Regions from separate parts of the Streptococcus sp. SCPM-O-B-23252 (M501) genome, predicted to be linked through region 2. Evidence: predicted binding sites of a transcription regulator. Region 2 holds the regulator's gene; each other region holds the start of a gene.
What was found. Region 2 encodes NrdR, which represses ribonucleotide reductase genes. Its sites were predicted from a motif close to ACACNATATATNGTGT; they were not measured.
Positions count from the first base shown of each region.

Region 1: nrdD (anaerobic ribonucleoside-triphosphate reductase) is a predicted target of NrdR. The motif match lies at 2,850-2,865, and genes of this name have one in related genera.
Region 3: nrdH (glutaredoxin-like protein NrdH) is a predicted target of NrdR. The motif match lies at 1,178-1,193, and genes of this name have one in related genera.

Region 1 covers NZ_JBYQGS010000006.1:4,735-9,111, reverse strand. The annotation lists gene AC3E6G_RS09190 (GNAT family N-acetyltransferase) at 1-376, opposite strand, end outside; gene AC3E6G_RS09185 (hypothetical protein) at 420-560, opposite strand; gene nrdD (anaerobic ribonucleoside-triphosphate reductase) at 573-2,783, opposite strand; gene AC3E6G_RS09175 (MFS transporter) at 2,909-4,377, opposite strand, start outside.
Region 2 covers NZ_JBYQGS010000001.1:260,141-264,517, forward strand. The annotation lists gene AC3E6G_RS01220 (PTS transporter subunit IIBC) at 1-415, shown strand, start outside; gene AC3E6G_RS01225 (endonuclease/exonuclease/phosphatase family protein) at 479-1,294, shown strand; gene nrdR (transcriptional regulator NrdR) at 1,408-1,881, shown strand; gene AC3E6G_RS01235 (replication initiation and membrane attachment family protein) at 1,882-3,054, shown strand; gene dnaI (primosomal protein DnaI) at 3,055-3,954, shown strand; gene AC3E6G_RS01245 (NADPH-dependent oxidoreductase) at 3,951-4,377, shown strand, end outside.
Region 3 covers NZ_JBYQGS010000001.1:1,130,373-1,134,749, forward strand. The annotation lists gene ptsP (phosphoenolpyruvate--protein phosphotransferase) at 1-612, opposite strand, end outside; gene AC3E6G_RS05490 (phosphocarrier protein HPr) at 615-878, opposite strand; gene nrdH (glutaredoxin-like protein NrdH) at 1,310-1,528, shown strand; gene nrdE (class 1b ribonucleoside-diphosphate reductase subunit alpha) at 1,661-3,820, shown strand; gene nrdF (class 1b ribonucleoside-diphosphate reductase subunit beta) at 3,944-4,377, shown strand, end outside.

The sequences.
Region 1 (4,377 bases), on a different contig from region 2:
TATTTTTACTTTTGGCTACTTGCAAGCCTTGCCGCAGCTGCTCTTTTGCCAATCCTTGCCCACGCGCAGAGGGACGGATACTATAGCCGATATGACCAGCATAATTCAGCAACCCCTCATTTAGTCTCAGCCGTAGATTCAAAAAACCTAAAGCATGGCCTGATTTATCAAACAATACGTACTGAATTGATGGAACACGATTTTCAGGCAAATTTATTCCCATTTCTTTTTGCATATTTGTCTCCAACCACTCTTCGTAGTCAAAGTTCTCAGCATCCCAAAATCCGCCATCGTGAGCTGATTGATTCGCTTCAAACTCTGCCATCATGTCTAATACAGTTTCTTTATCTGCTAGAGTTGGTCTGCGTAATTCCATCTTTACCTCCTCATACGAGAAAAGCGAGAGCGAACTCTCACTTTTATTTTTTCTTAGTCTTTTTTAAAAATTGCTCTCTTAGGCTGGCTACTCGGTCTTTTTTATTGATTCCGCCTGTCGAATGCTTTTCGTGGAATCGTTGAACCTGGGCCTTGCCCTTATCGTCTAGTTGGTATTTTCCCATAATCTTCCTTTTCTAATCTGTCACTTGGTGTCCAGCTGATTTGATCGTGGACCCATTCATGTGTTTGACCCGCGCAGCGATTTCCTTATGACGACCATTGACCATGGGGCGAGCTTGTGGGTTTCCAAGATAGCCACAGGTCCTTTTAACCACATCAACTGTTTTCGGATCGCTATTGCCACAATTAGGACAGGTGAAGCCCCGCTCGGTTGGCGTGAAGTCTCCTTCAAAGTCACACTTATAGCAACGGTCAATTGGGGTATTGGTTCCGAGATAACCAACCCTGTCATAAGCATAATCCCAAACCGCCTCAAGGGCTTTTGGATTTTGTTGGAGCACAGGGTATTCACAATAGTGGATGAAACCACCAGTCGCCCCAGCTTCTGGATAGACTTTTTCAAAATCCAGCTTCTCAAATGGGGTTGGGTTCTTGCGGACATCGTAGTGGAAACTATTGGTGTAGTATTCCTTGTCTGTGATATCCGGAACCTTCCCAAATTTCTCCGTATCCAGGCGACAGAAGCGGTCTGTCAAACTTTCTGATGGCGTCGAATAGATTGAGAAGTGGTAGTCATATTGGTCGGACCATTCTTCGACCCGTTTCTTCATATCCTTAATGATTTCGATTGTAAATTGTTTGGCTTCTGGATTTTCTTCCCAATTTGGACCATAAAAGACAGTCGCTACTTCATACAATCCAATATAGCCGAGTGAAATGGTTGCTCTGCGATGACGGAAGAGCTGGTCTACCTGGGCATATTTACCCAAACGCTTCCCAAAAGCGCCATATTGGTAGAGAATTGGGGCATTGGCTGGAGTCGCTTCCTTGGTCCGCTCTACCCGATAGATCAAAGCATCTTCCGCGATGTTCATCCGCTCATTAAAAATTTCCCAGAACTTTTCTTTATTCCCTTCTGACTCCAAGGCAATCCGAGGGAGATTGACTGTCACAACCCCTAGGTTCATCCGACCAGAATTGACTTCCACACCATTTTCATCCTTCCAACCTTGAAGGAAAGAACGACATCCCATGGGCACCTTGAAGGAGCCCGTCAACTCAACAATTTTGTCATAAGACAAAACGTCTGGATACATGCGTTTGGTCGCACATTCCAAGGCCAACTGCTTGATGTCGTAGTTGGGACTACCTGGTTCTAAGTTGAGGCCTCTTTTTAAACTAAAAATCAACTTAGGGAAAATAGCGGTCCGGTGTTCTGAACCAAGTCCTTTGATTCGAATTTCCAGAATGGCCTTTTGAATTTCCCGTTCGAAGCGATTGGTTCCAAGCCCAAAGCCCAGCGAAGTAAAGGGCGTTTGCCCATTTGAGGTAAAGAGGGTATTGATCTCGTACTCCAAGGATTGCATGGCATCATAGATATCTTTTTGAGTCTTGCTCCAAGCATAGTCCTCGCGTTTTTCAGGGAGAACCCACTCCTCTGCATCTTTCAAGTGCTTCTGATAATTCTTTTCTGCATAAGGAGCCAAGACTTCGTCGATCCGGTCAGCTGAGCAACCGCCATACTGGCTAGAGGCTACATTGGCAATGATTTGCGAGATCTGTGCCGTTGCAGTTTGGATGGACTTGGGACTTTCTACTTCTGCATTCCCAATCTTAAAACCATTGCGCAGCATGCCTTCAAAATCGATCAAACAACAGTTGGTCATCGGAGTGTAAGGGCTATAGTCCAAATCATGGTAGTGGATATCCCCTTTTTGGTGGGCATTGGCTACGTGTTTGGGCAACATTTTAAGACCAATAGACTTGCCGACAATTCCTGCTGTCAAATCGCGCTGGGTATTAAAAACATCGCTGTCCTTATTGGCATTTTCATTAACGACAGCTTGGTCCTTGTTGAGGAGCTTGCCGATGGTAAAGTTGATATCCGTTGCCTTTGAGCGCTCAAAATCACGCTGCGTGCGATAGGTAATATAGCTCTCGGCAATCGCATATTCATTGGCTTGCAACAACTCATGCTCAACGACATTTTGAATCTCGTAAATTTTTACGCCACGAGGGAAGCGTTCCAAAATTTCAGCCACAATCCGGTCTGTTACGGTTTCTAATTTCGCTTCCAAGGCCGGAGTGAGACCGGTCACTTCTTCTGTCGCTTTGACCAAAGCACGGTAAATTTTATCGACATCAAACTTGACCTTCCGCCCATCTCTCTTTTCTACAAAGAGTTGGGGGAGACTTTGGATATGCTCTTCTCGTAACGTTATCATAAGCTCGCCCACTTTCTTTTTTATACAAATAGAATTCACTCCATATTATATCACTCAAAAATAAAAAATCAATATCTTGTGTCAAAAAATGTCATTTCATTTTCAAACCACAAGATATTGATAGTCTATTTATATTGGTACAAGGTGTAATGCGAACCCTGCTGGTTCACTTTTTCATAACTTTGGGTTAAAACCTTTTGCATAGCAGACGTTACATCTAGGTCCTTATTGACCACAATAAACTTCGGCTTGTCTTGCTTAATCTGATTCGTCAGATTAGTTCGGTTTTCCTTCGGCCCCAGATAGGCTGTCGGAGTTAGAAGGGCTGAAGCGGCCAAGCGACCACTTTCCTGATAGAGATGGGCCGTCTGATCCCAAGCATATATGGTATCCTTGGAATCACTATGACTCTTGATATAGTGGGCAATCGTACTTCGTTCACTCGCTAGGTTGTTTTGGAGAACCAATTGATTCACAACTGGATACCCAACTAAATAACCTATTGCTAAGATCGGTAGGAAGGCTTGACTGGAGAAATAAAGCTCCCAGATAGAATTATTCTTCATCTTCCGGCGCTGATAAGTGGACTCATCCCCGGCAAACCAAAGAGCGAATAAGGGAAGACCAAAAGGTAACAAGCTAAGTAACTGATAGGCCCCTTGCTCTGGTGTACCAACCACAATTGCAACAACTAGCGGAAGACCAAACCAACTCATAAACCGGATCAAACGTTGACCACTTGTCGATACTTTTCGGAAGGACATGACGAAAGCTGAAGCAAAACCAAGCGTTAACAGCAATAAACAGTAATAAACTAAGTTGGCAAATAGGTGCCCCGCATCAAACTGGAGGGAGCGAAGACTATACAAGGTCTGATGAATCGCATATCCAAAAGAGCCGTTCCACACGGTGATGTAGCCTAAGGGATAAAAGACAAGAGAGAAACCCAAGAGGGCAGCAAGGAATTGATAGAAGCCGTGGGCAAATTTCTTTTGCTTCACATGATAGGCTGTCAATCCAAGAAAAGCAAGCAGATAAAAAATCACACTCAGCCATGGCACCATCATAAAGGCCAAACAGGCTCCTGCGCCATAAGCGACAAAGGATTCATCTGTTTTCTCACCCTCTAGATAAGCGAGAATGAAATTCATAGAGCCAAATAGGAAGGGCAGGGCGTAAAAGACAGCGTAATTGCCGCCAAATCCAAGCACTCCAGCAAGAAGGTAGAAGAGTAGCTGAACTTGTCCTGCAATTTTTTCACTTGCAACTAAGCTTCTGACCATCCGATACAGGCTCGTCCCAGCAAAAAAGTAGGCTAAAATCTGGAAGACCACCAGGAGAACTTGACCTCCTACCAAACTTCCTAAAGCGCTGATTCCGTAGTAGAGCAAACCATTGACCCCAAAGAAATGACCATAGGGAACTTGACCTTGAGACATTGCCCAACCGGCATATAAGTCCTGGGTTTGTTGATTGGTCGCCAGTAAGTTGATAAAAGGAAGGGCTACATGAACCAGCCCAAGTAGGACACTAAAAGCAATTGGTAGTGACAAGGGAACTGGTCGCTTAGTGGCGTAGCGCCCCAACGACTTTT
Region 2 (4,377 bases):
TGAATTAGAAAAAGTTCAAGATCCAGTCTTCTCACAAAAAATGATGGGTGACGGATTTGCAGTTGAACCAGCAAATGGTCAGATTGTTTCACCAGTAGCTGGTAAGGTGACAAGCGTCTTCCCTACCAAACATGCGCTTGGTTTGGTAACAGAATCTGGTCTTGAAGTCCTCGTTCACATCGGTCTTGATACTGTAAGTCTGGAAGGTAAACCTTTCACAGTGAAGGTAGAAGAAGGCCAAACAGTGGCGGCGGGAGACCTATTGGTAGAAGCAGATTTGGATGCTATTCGTGAAGCTGGACGTGCAACTACAACAGTTGTAGTCTTCACAAATGGTGCAGCTATTCAATCTGTCACTCTTACACAAACTGGTCAACTTCCAGCAGATGCTGTGGTTGCTAAGGTTGAATTATAATCTATGAGAGTTATTCCTTGTATCTATTGGATACAGGGAATTCTCTATTAGGAGAGTAGGATCATGAAATTTTTAACTTTAAACACTCATAGTTGGATGGAAGAAAATCCCCAACAAAAATTTGAGGACTTATTAAAAGACATTCTTGCAAAGCAATACGATGTGATTTGTTTCCAAGAAATAAATCAGACCATCGAAAGTCCAGTTGTTCCTGTTAATGACTTGTACCATCCAACTCCTTCTGCGGAGCCGATCCATCAGGATCACTATGTTCGTTGTTTAGTTGAAAAATTAGAAGAAGAAGGATTGAGCTACCACTGGACATGGGCTTATAACCATATCGGCTATGACCGTTATCATGAAGGCGTGGCGATTCTATCGCGTACCCCAATCCAGGCAAGCGAACTCTTGGTTTCAGATGTGAATGATCCAACAGATTATCATACACGACGGATTGCCATTGCAGAAACCCAAGTTGATGGGAAAGACATTGCTGTTGCCAGTGTTCACCTCTCTTGGTGGGACAAAGGCTTCCAGCAAGAGTGGGCGCGTTTAGAAGAACGCTTTAGCCAATTGCAAAAGCCTTTGATTTTAGCTGGGGACTTTAATAATCCAGCTGGGCAAGAAGGTTATGAAGCCATTTTAGCGAGCCCGCTAGCTCTTCAAGATAGCTTTATTGAAGCTCGCCAGACCAAGGGGACTTACACTGTAGGTCCTGGAATTGATGGATGGGATGATAATCAAGTACCCTTGCGGATTGATTATATTTTCACCTCAAAAGAATGGGTTATCGAACGGCTAGAAGTTGTGTTTGATGGTTCTAGTCAGCCTCTCGTTAGCGACCATTATGGTTTGTCAGCTGACTTGTATTTACCATAATATTCAAATCCCTATCCCTCCAGGAGGCTAGGGATTTTCTTTATTTCCCTTGCTTTCACTTTAGCCCTAAATATGATAGAATAAAGTATTAAGAAACGATAAGGAGGGTGTCCATGCGGTGTCCAAAATGTGGCGGAAATAAGTCTAGTGTTGTAGATAGTCGCCAGGCAGAAGACGGGAAAACGATTCGTAGAAGAAGAGAATGTGATGAATGTCATCATCGCTTCACCACTTATGAACGAGTAGAAGAGCGGACTCTTGTTGTGGTGAAAAAAGATGGCACCCGGGAACAGTTTTCTAGAGATAAAATATTTAATGGGATTATTCGATCTGCTCAGAAACGTCCCGTGTCGAGTGACGAAATTGAGGAAATTGTGGGGCGAATCGAACAAAAGATTCGTAGTCAGAGTGAAAATGAGATCCAGAGTGACTATATCGGATCACTTGTCATGGACGAGTTAGCAGAATTGGACGAAATTACCTATGTTCGATTTGCGAGTGTCTATCGTAGTTTCAAGGATGTTGGTGAATTGGAAAGTCTCTTAAAGCAGATTACCAAAGGAACGAAGAAGAAAAAGGAAAAATAGATGAAGCCCAATACTTCATTTTCTTTCTTGAAGAATAATTATTTAGCGCCTACAGGAGCCTCTTTCACGCATCTGTATGGACCAATATTAGGTGTTCAAGCAAGTCAATTATATACTTTTCTGCTGAGTCTCTATGATCAGGGGAAAGAAAAACGGCTGATTGCTGTTGTTTTAAATCATTTGGATCTAGGGTTCGCTCATTTTCTCGAAAGTCTAGACCGTTTGATTGCCATGAATTTACTAGAGGTTTTTGAGACAGATGAAGGACTTCAGTTCCGATTTTTGGCTCCGCTAGAAGCAGATCAATTTTTTGCCAATGTTGCTTATCAGAAATTGCTGGAGAAAAAAATAGGAGAAGCGGCAGTTCGTGACTTGCTTCCTGAAAAACCAGAGGGCGAAAAACGGAAGGTGAACTTTGCCTCTGTCTTTGGGATTGATGGAGTTTCGACCCATCAGAAGAAAACATCTTCCTTCAGTTTGGAGCACTTTAAACAATTAATGGCGCGAGATGGTCTCCGTTTTGAGAACGAACAAGAAGACCTCTTGGTTCTCTATGCCATCACAGAAGAGAAGAATTGGACTTGGTATGAGACCTATCTCTTGGCCAAGGAGACAGCGGCTAATTTGATCATTTCGACCAAGCGGATGAGACAGAAACTAACCCAACAACCACAGGAAAACGGTAAGGATGAGTTCACTCCGCAGGAAAGAGCCATTATCCGAGAAGCTAAAAATAGGACTAGTCTCCAATTTTTAGCAGGAATTAAAAAAGCGCGTAAGGCTGTCGTGACCCAATCTGAGCGTAAGGTGATTTCTGATTTGGCCCAGTTAGGTCTCTTAGATGAAGTCATAAACGTGATTTTGCTCTTGACCTTTAATAAGGTTGCTTCTGCCAATCTCAATGAAAAATATGCTTTAAAGGTTGGGAATGATTTTGCGTATGAGGGGATTAAAACGGCCGAGGAGGCTGTCCTGAAGATCCGCCAGCGCCAAGACTCTCATACACAAAAAGCAAAAGAGAAAGCAACTAAGAGTGGACAAGCGACTGGAAAAACCAATGTTCCTAAGTGGAGTCAGCCTAACTATACCAATCAGACCAGCCAGGAAGAACAGGCTGATTTGGAACAACAAAAACGGGCCTTGCTCGAGAAATTAAATCAAGGAGGGGAGTAAATGGAGAGCGTAGGGAAAACCATATCCCAGATGAATCGATCACAGCAGTTCAATTATGAAGAATTGGTAGCTCAAATTCTCGCCGAACCTGAGATTGCAAACTTTATTCAAAAGGAAGCCTTGTCGGAAGCAGAAATCCGTCGCAGCATTTCCAAATTTAACCAATACATCAGTGAACGGAATCGTTTTGTCCTAGGGGATGAAGATTATATTGCAAGAGGGTATAAGCCTGTATTGGTCATGAATGAGGGCTATGCGGATGTTTCCTATGAAGAGACACCTGAGTTGATTGAGGCACAAAAACAAGCTGCTATCAATAAACGCTTGCAGTTGATTAACTTGCCAAGTACCTTGAAGGAAGCTTCCTTAGCGAAAGTCGACTTGGATGATCGGGGACGTTTTGGAGCCTTTGAAGAGTTGGCCAATTTTGTTGCTTCCTATCCTCAAGCTCGTAAAGGAATTTTTCTATACGGAGATTTCGGAGTTGGGAAAAGCTATATGATGGCAGCTCTTGCTCATGACTTGTCTGAAAAACGGCAGGCTTCTTCAACCCTCTTGCATTTTCCAAGCTTTGTCATCGATGTCAAAAATGCCATCAACACAGGGCAAGTTAAAGAGATGTTGGATCAGGTCAAGAAGGCTGAAATCTTGATTCTAGACGATATTGGGGCGGAGCAGATGTCGCCTTGGGTCCGGGATGAAGTCTTGCAAGTGATTTTGCAACACCGGATGCAGGAGATTCTTCCAACCTTCTTTACTTCGAATTTCAATTTTGAAGATTTAGAACGTCATTTTGCTACATCACGGAATGGAGATGAGACTTGGCAAGCCAAACGTGTCATGGAGCGAATTAAGTTCCTTGCTAAAGAAGTCCGCCTAGAGGGAGAAAATCGCCGATGAATACTATAATTGATTTGATGAAATCTCATTCTTCTGTCCGTCGCTTTAAGGAGGAGGACATCAAAGAGGATGACCTTCAAGCGATCCTAACAGCAGGACAGATGGCTTCCTCTTGGAAGAACTTCCAGTCTTATTCCATTATCTTAGTGAGAAGCCAGGAAAAGAAAGAGGCGCTTTACCAATTCGTCCCTCAGGAGGCGATTCGTCAATGCTCTGTTTTCTTACTGTTTGTAGGAGATCTCAACCGAGCTGAAAAAGGGGTTCGGATGCATACGGATCAATTCCATCCAGAAGGACCAGATAATTTATTGATTACTTCTGTAGATGCTGCCTTGGCAGGTCAGAATACCTTGCTGGCTGCTGAAAGTCTAGGCTACGGAGGAGTCATTATTGGTTTGGTTCGGTATGAAGCAGCTGAAGTGG
Region 3 (4,377 bases), 870 kb from region 2:
AACCGCTGCAATTTCAAGTGTACGCGCCATGATAGCTGAGTGACTTGTACGTCCACCAATGTTTGTAACAAAGGCTTTAACAAACTGTTTGTTCAATTGAGCGGTATCGGATGGAGTCAAGTCATGCGCAACCACGATTGCTTCTTCATTGATGGTTGCAGGGTTTGGCAATTTCTTACCAAGCAAGTTTGCAAGAACACGTTTGGTCACGTCGCGAATATCTGCTGCACGTTCTTGCATGTATGGGTTATCTTCCATTCCTTCAAAGATGGTGATAAACATGTCTGTGACTTCTTTTAAACCAGCCTCAGCATTCACCTTCTTCGTGCGAATTGTTTCCTTGATCTGACCAACCATTTCAGGGTCAGAAAGGACCATCATGTGAGCATCAAATACTTGTGCCGCTTCCTCACCAAGGCTCGCTACTGCATTCTCCCGAATAAGAGAAAGCTCGTTCTGTGAAGCTTCAAGAGCTGCATCCAAACGAGCTTCTTCTGCATTTGTATCTTCAACTGAGATTGTTTCAAATGACAAGTCGGGTTGAACAAGTAGATATGCCTTAGCAACGGCAACACCATCAGATGCTGCAATTCCTTTAAGCATTTCTGTCATGTTTATGCCAATCCTTCTTTTTCCATTGTTTCAGCGATTGCTGCAAGAGCATCATCAGCGTCAGCACCTTCAGCTGAGATTACAACGTCAGCTCCTTGACCAACACCAAGGCTCATAACACCCATGATTGATTTCAAGTTAACTGATTTACCTTTGTATTCAAGAGTAATATCTGAAGCAAATTTGCTAGCAGTTTGAACCAACAAAGTTGCTGGACGTGCGTGGATACCTGTTTCTGCCACGATGTGGAAATCTTTAGAAGCCATAGTTTGACTCTCCTTTTAAAATTAGTTTTTGAGTTATCTGTGATAACCCTTACAATTTGCTATTATATCATCTTCTTCATTATTTTTCAAGATTTTTATCACACACTTACTGAAAATACTTACAGGAAGCACTCATTTTTTCTCTTCTTTTAAACTACTTTTTTTACTTTCTTCTATTAAATAAATAGAATTGCTTTCAGGGACACAGTATATAGAATTTTAGGAAAATAGTTCGAATTCCTTTGACTTAAAAAACCTATATTTTATCACGTTTTCCTCAATTTTCACTAATTCTTACAATACTACATATTGTGGTATACTCCGATATAGTTAATTTACGTGCACAATATTTAGTTAAAACTCTTGACAAGGAAAAACCTTTTGTTTATACTAGATACAGATTTATGAATTTAGAGGAGTTAGATCACATTATGGTGACAATTTATTCAAAAAATAATTGCGTTCAATGTAAAATGACCAAACGTTTTTTAGATACCAATCACGTTGAATACCGTGAAATTAATCTAGATGAGCAACCTGAGTTTGTAGACCATGTGAAGAACCTTGGTTTCAACGCTGCACCAGTTATCCAAACGGCAGATGAAGTCTTCTCTGGCTTCCAACCAGCTAAGCTCAAGAAATTATCTTAAAACTATCAAACAGGATCTGATTGGTCTAGGGAATGGATTACTGTAGTTCTCGACTACAGTGTTCCCCTAGCCCTTTTACTTGTACAGGGGAGCTTGCCTCCCCTTTGTTTTTGAATTAGAAAAAGGAACATTATGGGATTAAAATCACTTGAAGACGTAACCTACTTCCGTCTTAATAATGAAATCAACCGTCCAGTTAACGGTCAAATCATGCTTCATAAAGATAAAGAAGCCTTGGATGCTTTCTTCAAAGAAAATGTTGTGCCAAATACCATGGCCTTTGATTCAATAACGGATAAAATCAACTACCTTATTGAACACAACTATATCGAAACAGCCTTCATTCAGAAGTACCGTCCTGAATTTTTGGAAGAATTGGCCCAATTTATCAAAGATCAAAACTTCCAATTCAAGTCCTTCATGGCTGCCTATAAATTCTATAACCAGTATGCTCTGAAAACAAATGATGGAGAGTACTATCTCGAAAGTATGGAAGACCGCGTCTTCTTCAATGCTCTCTACTTTGCGGATGGAAATGAAGAAATTGCTAAAGACATCGCAAATGAAATCATCCACCAGCGCTACCAACCAGCTACTCCTTCTTTCTTGAATGCTGGACGTGCCCGCCGTGGGGAATTGGTTTCTTGTTTCTTGATCCAGGTAACTGATGATATGAATGCGATCGGACGCTCTATCAACTCGGCCCTCCAACTTTCACGTATCGGTGGTGGGGTTGGAATCTCCCTCAGCAATCTTCGCGAAGCTGGTGCACCAATCAAGGGCTATGAAGGAGCTGCTTCTGGGGTCGTGCCAGTCATGAAACTCTTCGAAGATAGCTTCTCTTACTCTAACCAATTGGGACAACGCCAAGGGGCTGGTGTAGTTTACCTCAATGTCTTCCACCCAGATATCATCTCCTTCCTTTCTACTAAGAAGGAAAATGCCGATGAAAAAGTTCGTGTTAAGACCCTTTCACTTGGTGTCGTCGTGCCAGACAAGTTCTACGAGTTGGCTCGTAAGAATGAAGAAATGTACCTCTTCAGCCCTTACTCTGTAGAGCGTGAATACGGAGTGCCATTTAACTACATCGACATCACTGAAAAATACGATGAGTTGGTTGCTAATCCGAACATCCGCAAGACAAAAATTAAGGCCCGTGATTTGGAAACTGAAATTTCTAAATTGCAACAAGAATCTGGTTACCCATATGTAGTTAACATCGATACTGCTAACCGGGCAAACCCTATTGATGGAAAGATCATCATGAGTAACTTGTGTTCAGAGATCCTCCAGGTTCAAGAGCCAAGCTTGATTAACGATGCTCAAGAATTCATTAAAATGGGGACTGACGTCTCATGTAACCTTGGTTCAACCAACGTGGTTAACATGATGACTTCACCTGATTTTGGTCGTTCGATTCGTGCCATGGTTCGTGCTTTGACCTTCGTTACAGATAGCTCTCATATCGTTGCTGTTCCAACAATTGACCACGGAAATAGCCAAGCTCATACCTTTGGTCTTGGAGCCATGGGACTTCACAGCTACCTTGCCCAACAATTGATCGAGTATGGATCACCTGAATCTGTTGAGTTTACGAGCATCTACTTCATGCTCATGAACTACTGGACTCTCGTCGAATCAAACAACATCGCACGTGAACGGGGCGTTACCTTCCACAACTTTGAAAAATCAGACTATGCCAACGGTAGCTACTTTGATAAGTACACGACCGGAGAGTTTGTTCCAAAATCTGATCGCGTCAAAGAACTCTTTAAGGATATCTTCATTCCTAGTGCAGAAGACTGGGCTGAACTCCGCGATAAAGTCAAGGCAGATGGTCTTTACCACCAAAACCGCTTGGCTGTCGCACCAAATGGTTCTATCAGCTACATCAATGACGTATCTGCTTCTATCCACCCAATCACACAACGGATTGAAGAACGCCAAGAGAAGAAAATCGGTAAGATCTACTACCCTGCTGCTGGTTTGTCAACAGAAACCATTCCTTACTACACTTCTGCCTACGACATGGATATGCGAAAAGTCATCGACGTCTATGCTGCTGCAACTGAGCACGTAGACCAAGGACTTTCACTCACGCTCTTCATGCGTAGTGATATTCCAAAAGGGCTTTACGAATGGAAAACTGAAAACAAACAAACCACTCGTGACTTGTCTATCCTTCGCAACTACGCCTTTAACAAGGGAATCAAGTCTATCTACTACGTCCGTACCTTTACCGATGATGGTGGAGAAGTTGGCGCGAACCAATGTGAAAGCTGTGTCATCTAAGACACTCTGATCCATTGCTACCAAAAAGTCGGTTCGCCGACTTTTTGTGCGGTATTCTAACAATTGTGTTAGAATAATAATGATTGTATGATCGAATGAATTAGAAAAAGAAAGAGATTTCAAATGGAAACTTACTACAAAGCCATTAACTGGAATGCCATCGAGGATGTCATCGATAAATCTACTTGGGAAAAGCTAACCGAACAATTCTGGTTGGATACACGTATTCCTTTGTCAAACGACTTGGACGACTGGAGAAAGCTGTCTAACAAGGAAAAAGACCTTGTTGGTAAAGTTTTTGGAGGTTTAACCCTTCTCGATACCATGCAGTCTGAAACGGGTGTGGAAGCCCTTCGTGCGGATATTCGTACTCCTCATGAAGAAGCTGTCTTTAACAACATCCAATTCATGGAATCTGTCCATGCTAAGTCTTACTCTTCTATCTTTTCTACCTTGAATACCAAGTCAGAAATCGAAGAGATTTTCGAATGGACCAATACCAATCCCTTCCTTCAAAAGAAGGCAGAAATCATCAACGAGATCTACCTCAATGGCAC